Regions from separate parts of the Hydrogenophaga soli genome, predicted to be linked through region 2. Evidence: predicted binding sites of a transcription regulator. Region 2 holds the regulator's gene; the other holds the start of a gene.
The links. The regulator FNR, encoded in region 2, switches genes on or off when oxygen is low (the NO sensors DNR and NnrR bind a similar motif). The targets are predictions, from matches to a motif close to TTGATNNNNATCAA.

Region 1: the regulator FNR is predicted to act here: its motif matches at 1,360-1,373, upstream of ACYVB7_RS15335 (TraR/DksA family transcriptional regulator).

Annotation. Positions count from the first base shown of each region.
Region 1 covers NZ_BAAHAK010000008.1:201,044-205,093, forward strand. Annotated here, with positions in the region: gene ACYVB7_RS15330 (fumarylacetoacetate hydrolase family protein) at 1-875, shown strand, start outside; gene ACYVB7_RS15335 (TraR/DksA family transcriptional regulator) at 916-1,311, opposite strand; gene ACYVB7_RS15340 (PhaM family polyhydroxyalkanoate granule multifunctional regulatory protein) at 1,456-2,421, shown strand; gene ACYVB7_RS15345 (FIST signal transduction protein) at 2,498-3,817, shown strand; gene ACYVB7_RS15350 (hypothetical protein) at 3,902-4,050, shown strand, end outside.
Region 2 covers NZ_BAAHAK010000005.1:146,903-150,952, forward strand. Annotated here, with positions in the region: gene hemN (oxygen-independent coproporphyrinogen III oxidase) at 1-911, opposite strand, end outside; gene fnr (fumarate/nitrate reduction transcriptional regulator Fnr) at 1,109-1,834, shown strand; gene ACYVB7_RS10840 (hypothetical protein) at 1,879-2,178, opposite strand; gene ACYVB7_RS10845 (hypothetical protein) at 2,210-2,443, opposite strand; gene ccoP (cytochrome c family protein) at 2,648-3,562, opposite strand; gene ACYVB7_RS10855 (cbb3-type cytochrome oxidase subunit 3) at 3,590-3,727, opposite strand; gene ccoO (cbb3-type cytochrome c oxidase subunit II) at 3,747-4,050, opposite strand, start outside.

The DNA.
Region 1 (4,050 bases), on a different contig from region 2:
TCTCCCGCGACCTGACCCAGGCCCACTACGCCACCCATGTGGCCCACACCCTGCAACAGGTGCTGGACGACTGGAACTTTGTCAGCCCCCAGCTGGAAGACCTGTCCCGCGAACTCAACCACGGCAAGGCGCGGCATGTGTTCCCCTTCGATCCGGCGCAGTGCCTGGCCCCGTTGCCGCGCACCAGCCAATGCGTGCGGGCGCATGCCGTGGCCCCTGCGGCCACCCGGACCCGGGGCGGTGTGGCCGACCTGCTCACCCTGTCTGGCGATGCCTTGTTGGGCGCCCGCGCCGACCTGCCGCTGGCCGACGTGGCCGATGGCTTGGACTTCGAGGCCGGGTGGGCGGTGTTGTGCAGTGACTTGCCCCAAGGCTGTGCCCCGGCGCGGGCCCTGGAGGGGGTGCGCCTGCTCACCCTGGCCAACACCTGGGTGCTGCGCGAGGTGCAGGCCCGCGAGCGGGCGGCCCAGGTGGGCGAGGTGCAAAGCCGCCCGGCAGTGACGCTGGGGCCGGTGGTGGTCACGCCCGACGAGTTGGGGGGCGCATGGGCTTCGGGGCGTGTGTCGCTGACGCTGGAGGTGCTGCTCAACGGACGGCGGGTGGCTCAGGGGCAGGCCGATCAGGCCCAGGCGCAGCATGCCGGGCAATGGCTGGCCGCCCTGGCCGCCAAGCGCCCGGTGCGGGCCGGGGCGGTGGTGTGCAGCGGTCCGCTGGTGGCCCCAGCGGGCTTGCCTGCGGGGGGCTTGCAACCGGGAGACTGCTTGCGCGTGACCCTGACGGCGGCGGATGGCAGCCAGCCCTTGGGGGCCGTGGACACCGAGGTGCGCGCCCTCCACGAAGCCGACGACCAGCGCGTGGCCGACGACCTGGGTTGACGGCCTGCTGAGGGCGTGCAGGTCGAAATGGAGCCACCGCTCACAGGGACGGTGTGGGCACATGCCCGTGGGCGTTCTCGGCCCGGGTCTGACAGGCCACGCACCGCAAGGCCAGCGGGTTGGCCTGCAGGCGGGCTTCGGGGATGTCGGCCCCGCAATCGGTGCACGAGCCATAGCTGCCGTCGGCCAGCCGGGCCAGCGCCGCGTCAATCTCATTGAGTTCTTGCAACTCGCGCTCTTGCAGTGCCACGGTCAGGTCGCGTTCGGCGTCGGCCTGGGCCCAGTCGCCCTGCGTCAGGTCCAGGGCCGAGGCGGCGGCGTCAACCCGGCTGAGGTCGCCGCCGCGCTGCTGGCGCAACTGGTTCAGCAAGCTGGTGCGAAGGACCCCCAGGCGTTGGGCAGGGGTGAGGGTGGAGTGGGGGGCGGGGGTGTTCATGTCGGTGTCCTTTCAGAACCATGATGCGGCGATTGCAAGGCCCCGACGTTGACCCAGGTCAGACAGCCTGGGGGATGCTCGCCTTCCCGTTTTGGGCACAGATGTGGCATGCTGGGCCACATCCCCAACGACAGGAGACACCCCATGGCAGACACGGATGGCAGCGGTTTTGGCAAGTTTGTGCCGGGTTTCGAGTTCATGCAGAACCTGGCGCGTCAGGCCGCGGGGGGCATTGCCCAGGGGGTGCAGCAGTCGGTGCCACAGCTGCCCAGCCTCAACAGCTGGGTGGCCCCCACGTTCAGTGTCGAAGAGTTGGAAAAGCGCATCACCGAGCTCAAGGCCGTCCAGTTCTGGCTGGACCAGAACGCCCGCGCCCTGTCGGCCACCGTGCAGGCCTTGGAGGTGCAGAAAATGACCTTGGCCACCCTCCAGGGCATGAACGTCAACCTGGGCGATGTGGCCAACGCCCTCAAGGTGCGAGCCACCGACACCATGGCCACGATGGCGGGCATGGCTGGCCTGAGCGCTGACGCCCCCAAGGAGCCCACCCGTTTCAAGGGGCTGGAGGTGCCGCCGCGCACCGGGGCGCCGGAACCGGCCCCAACCCCGGCACCGGCACCCGCCGCCAAGAAGTCCACCACCGCCCAGGCCGCGGCCACGCCAGCGTCTGCGGTGGTCGACCCCATGCTGTGGTGGGGCTCGCTGTCCCAGCAGTTCCAGAACATCGCTACCCAGGCCATGAAGGACGTGGCCACCCAGGCTGCGCTGGACACCAGCCGCAACGTGGCGGCGTCGCTCACCCGAGAAGCGGTCAAGACCGCCACCCAGGCGGCCACCGCCGTGGCCCAGACCGCCGTGCAGGCGGGCAGCGGCCTGGTGGGGGCCGGGGTGCGGGCGGCCAGCACCGGGGCCAAGGTGGCCCGCAAAGCCGCCACCCCGGCAACCACCGCTGCTTCAGCCGCGGCCCCCAAGGCGGCCGCCAAAGCCCCGGCTGCAGGCCGTGCAGGGACCAAGACCGCCGCCAAATCCGCCGCGAAGCCCAGCGCCAAACCCTCGGCCAAACCTGCGGCCAAGAAGGCCGCGGGCACCACCCGCCCCCGATCGCGCTGATCGCCCGCCCGCCCTCGCGCTGATCGCCCGCCCGCCCTCGCGCTGATCGCCCGCCCGCCCTCGCGCAGCCATGGCCATGGACTTCCTCAGCGCCCACGCCACCCATCCGCGCTGGGACATGGCGGTCACTTTGGTGTCGGCACCGCTGCGGGCGCAGCTGGACGCCCGCCTGGCTGCCGCGCAAGCCCCGGAACCCGCGCACGGGGAGGCGTCCGTTCCGCCAGGGCGCAGCCTGCCCAGCCTGGGCCTGATGTACGTGACCGACGCGTTGGCTGGGCATGTGCAGGACATGCTGGACCAGCTCATGGCCGCCCTGCCCGAGGTGTCGGACTGGGTGGGCACGGTGGCCGTGGGCGTGGTGGCCAGTGGGGTGGAATACTGGGATGAGCCCGCTGTGTCGGTGATGCTGCTGGACCTGCCTTCCGACCAGTACCGCGTGTTCAGCGGCGTTCAGCCGCTGCCGCGGTCCTGGCCGGGCGGAGACGGCCAGCCCGTGGTGCCGCAAACCGCCTGGGTGCATGCCGATCCCGCCACGCCCGACTTGGCCGAGCTGGTGGGCGAGCTGGCCTCCCGCACCCGCACGGGCACGGTGTGGGGCGGCTTGTCGTCCGGGCGGACTGGTGCGGTGCAGATCGCCCACGGCAGCCAAGGGGTGCCGCCGGGGCAGAGGGCCAGTTCGGGCGTCATGCGCGGGGGGCTCTGCGGTGTGGCCTGGGGCGCAGGTGTCGCTTGGCAGGCCGGGGTCACCCAAGGGTGCCAGCCGGTGGGGCCGTCGCGGCGGGTCACGTCGGCGGCGGGCGGCGTCATCCTCACGCTCGATGACCAACCGGCCCTGGACGCCTTGCTGGCCGACCTGGGGGTGGCCGCCGAAACCGGCCTGCCCTTGCGCCTGCTGCGCGAAACACTCACCGCGGTGGAGCCCGGGACCGTGGCCGACAGCGCGGGGCATCGGCGCCACGGGGCTTTGTCGGTGCAGGCCCGGGTGCGCCACCTGATGGGCCTGGACCCCGCCCGCCGCGCCCTGGTCAGCACCGACCCGGTGCAGCCGGGCGAGCGCCTGACCTTTTGCCGCCGCCATGCCGATGTGGCCAAGGCCGACCTGATGGCCCTGTGCGCGTCCCTGCGCGAGGGGCTGGAGTCGCCCGACGCGGACAACGGGGCGGGCGAAACCGTTCCCCAGCGCATCGTGGGGGCCTTGTACGCCAGTTGTGTGGGGCGGGGTGGGTCGCACTTTGGCCATCCGCATGCCGAAATGCAGGCCGTGCGCCGGGCCCTGGGGGATGTGCCGCTGACCGGTTTTTTTGCCGCGGGCGAACTGGCGGGCCAGCAGCTCATGGGCTACAGCGGCGTGCTGGTGGTGTTCACACAAGCTGTTGCGTCCCGTCCACCCGGGTGAGGCACATGACCGGATGGCCGCGGGGCGTGGCGTTCCCCGTGGCGACCAGTTGCTACCATGGCGGCTGTTTCACGGAGCAAGCCCATGGTCTTCCCCTCGATTTCTTCCCGTTCCCTGTGGGCCGTTGCCGGGCTGCTGGGGTTGGGTGCCGTGCTGGCCGGTTGCGGCGGTGGCGATTCCTACACCCCCACCACCCCGATCACCACCACCACCGATTACTTCCCCACCGTGGT
Region 2 (4,050 bases):
CGCTTTGCAACCGCAAGAGCGTCATCCGGCAGGGCAAAGTGATCCATCCCCACATAGACATAACCACTCTCGGAGAAAGCGTCTAGCGATGCCGACAGCATGGACAGCTTGTCAGCTGCACTGGGCAATTCGGCCGAGACGATGCGCCGTTGTGGTTTGAAACGAGTCGGCAAATGTGCGTATGCATACAGTGCGATTCGATCCGGACGCAACTGGTTGACCTGGGCCAAGGTCCTTGCAAACGACTCGGGGGTCTGCATGGGCAGCCCATAGATCAAATCCACGTTCAGTGATTCGAATCCAATGTCCCGCGCAGCTTCAGCCAAAGCAAACACCTGTTCGGCAGGTTGAACCCTGTGAACAGCTTTCTGCACGGCCGGGTCAAAGTCCTGGACGCCAAAACTCAGTCGATTGAACCCTAGCGCATGCAAATGCCGCAAGCGTTCCACGGTGACCGTACGGGGGTCCACCTCAATGGAGTACTCCCCCCCCGGAACAAACCCAAAGCTGCGCCTCAACATGGCCATCAGATCGGCCAGCTCTGCATCACTCAAGAACGTGGGGGTCCCTCCGCCGAGATGCAACTGGGATACGCTGTGCCCTTTGCCGAAGTGGGACACATGCAAGTCAACCTCGCGGGACAGGTAGCGAATGTACTCGGCTGCCTTGTCATGGTGCTTGGTGATGACCTTGTTGCAAGCGCAGTAGTAGCACACCGACTCGCAAAAAGGAATGTGAACATAGATCGACAAAGGGAGCGCCATGGACCCAGCCCGCCTCTGCTCAAGCGCCTGAATGTAATCTGTCTCAGTGAACGCCTCTACAAAACGATCTGCCGTAGGGTATGACGTGTACCTGGGACCAGGCACATCGAAGCGCTTCAACAATTGTTCAGAAATGACATGAGTCACGTGTATCTCCAACTGCCTCAAATGTGCCAGCTGTGACAGCAAGCTCACTTGACGTGCATCAATGCACTGCAGCGAAGACAACCCTTACGCAAACCTTATCTGCCAGTTTTGTCCGGTCATGACACTGTGCGACACCGTTTCACGGTACGATGCCACCCAGTGACTTGATGTACGCTTGACCTGAATCAAGGCTCTCCATGGATCTAAACACAATCAAAGTTGCCTGTTCAAGCTGTAATTTGCGTGAACTGTGCCTGCCAATGGGGCTAAACCCCGAAGAACTCGACAAGCTGGACTCGGTCATTTCGGCCCGCCGCCGAATCAAACGAGGCACCGCACTGTTCAATGCCGGTGACAAGTTCACTTCTTTGTACGCGGTCAGGTCTGGTTTCTTCAAGACCTGCATCACCACGGCGGATGGCCGCGACCAAGTCACCGGCTTCCAAATGACGGGAGAAATCATTGGAATGGATGGAATCGTCAGTGATCACCACTCCTGTGACGCCATTGCCCTGGAGGACGCTGAGGTTTGCGTCATGCCCTTTGACCAAGTGGAGCAACTTTCCCGCGAGTTCACCACACTTCAACACCATGTTCACAAGATCATGAGCCGTGAGATTGTGCGCGATCACAGCGTGATGCTTCTGCTGGGCAGCATGCGAGCTGAAGAGCGGTTGGCAGCCTTTTTATTGAACTTGGTGCAGCGCTTGCATGCCCGTGGATTCTCCCAGTCTGAACTGGTGCTGCGAATGACACGGGAAGAAATTGGAAGCTATCTGGGCATGAAGCTTGAAACCGTGAGTCGGACCTTTTCCAAGTTTGTGGAAGAAGGCATCATTGAAGTCAAGCAGCGCTACGTTCACATCAAGAACACCAATGCCCTGCGCCAAATTGTGAATCCCCCAAGCAGCAACTGTCGATGACGCACAGAGTGAGCCTTCTTGTGTAAGGAGTCTCCGCGGAGGCTTTATGCCCCCTCGCATCGCGGCCCCTTGCTGCAAGCGTCGGGCCTGTCATCCACAGGCACCGGGCACCGATTCACCTCAAATGGAGACTGCGCCAGCAGTGTGGTCAGACTGCTTGAAACAAACGTGAGTGTCCAAAACACAAAAAAACTCACTGTGTAGACCGCCGACCTTGACCAGCCCAACTCAGATTGGCCCCAATGCAAGTCACCGGGGTCAACAAAGGCAAAAACTGCCATTTCCAGCACCCCTGCCATCAAAAATGCAGGCCATGCAATCCACATCAGTCGTTGGGCGAGCATCGTCGTCTCCTTCATGCCGCCCCACGGCGGCTTAATTGTTTGGTTTCACTTTGGGCACGACCGGAGAAGCTGCGTGGTTCCGGGCTTGCTGAGCTGGCTGCAACTTCACCAACTCGTCATCGGAAACCTTGCCATCCGTTCCTGCCTTGGTGAGAGCTTCCCGCTGAATTTGATTTTTGTCAATCACTGGGTCAGGGGCACTCATGGCGATGTAGGCGGTGGCCAGTGCCGCCACAACCACGACAGCAGGGCCACCAATCACCATCCACACGTAGGGCTCTCGCCACCAAGTGCTTGTGGGAAGTGGCGTGGAACCTGAAGCAGCTTGTGCAGATGTAGAACTCATGGCAACCCAAAAAAATACAGGGGAAACAGCCCGCAACCGAGGGTATTTTGACTCAATGCAGGCATCTACAAACAAAAAGGGGGCTAAGCCCCCTTTTTGTTCAAAACTCCGACATGTGCAAACTCAGTTGGCACCTTTTGCCGACTTGCTCAACACATAGGCGGCCAACACATGAATTTGAGCTTCGTTCAGCAACCGACTTTGTGAAGGCATGGCATTGTTCCAGCCTTCGTTGATGGCCTTGGTCACCACCTCGGCTCCCCAGCCATGCAACCAGATGTTGTCGGTCAGGTTGGGGGCACCCAAAGCTTGGTTGCCTTTGCCGTCTGCGCCGTGGCAAGCCGCACAAGCCGCGAACTTGTCCTTGCCCAGAGCAGCCTTGACAGGATCGTGCGGGCTGTTGGACAGACTCAACACATACTGCGTCAGGTTGGCCACGTCCTCGGGGGCGCCCACAGCGGCGGCCATAGGGGGCATCACACCATTGCGACCGTTTGTGATCGTTTCCTTGACGGCCTCAGGGGTGCCACCATACAGCCAATCATTGTCGGTCAGGTTGGGCGCCGCCAGGGTTTGGCTGCCGCGTGCATCCGAAGCGTGACACTGCGCACAGTAGTTCATGAACAGGCGCTCACCCACGGCCATGGCCTTGGGATCAGCAGCCAATGCCACGACGTCTTTTTTGACAAAGTCTTCGTACACAGGCGCGATGTTCCCTGCGACTTTCTTCACTTCAGCAGCATGCTGCCCTTGAGAAGACCAGCCCAGTTGCCCCTTGAAAGAGCCAAACATGGGGTACATCGCGCCGTAGACCAGCCCGAAGACCACCGTGATGACGAACAGGTACACCCACCATTTGGGAAGGGGGTTGTTCATCTCGCGCAAATCACCATCCCACACATGACCGGTGGTGTTGTCGGCCGTGGCGGCCACCTTGGTGGTCCCCGAAATCCACAGCAACACGGCGCAAGCCAAGATGCTGACGATAACGGCAACGGCCACATACATCGACCAGAAGTTGCTTACAAAGTCGCTCATGATGTTTCTTTCTATAGCTCTGGCGAATCAGTCTTCGTTGAAAGGCAGCTGAGCTGCCTCGTCAAAACTCGACTTGTTCCGCTTGGACCACGCCCAAGCCACGATCCCGATGAAGGTCAGCAAGCTGACCACGGTCATCGCACTGCGCATGTCATTGATGTCCATGGAGCACCTTTCGAGTTGGTTACTTGACTGCCGTACCCAGGTTCTGGAGGTAAGCGATGACGGCTTCGAGTTCGGTCTTGCCCTTCACCTCTTCGGTGGCTTTGGCGATTTCCTCGTCGGTGTAAGGCACCCCCAACTTGCGCAGCGTCTTCATCTTCGCGGGCAGTGAAGCGGCATCGGCTTGTCGCTTGCCCAGCCACGGATAGGCTGGCATGTTCGACTCCGGCACCACATCGCGAGGATTGTTCAGGTGGATGCGATGCCACTCGTCGCTGTAACGGCCACCCACGCGGTGCAGGTCAGGACCGGTGCGCTTGGAGCCC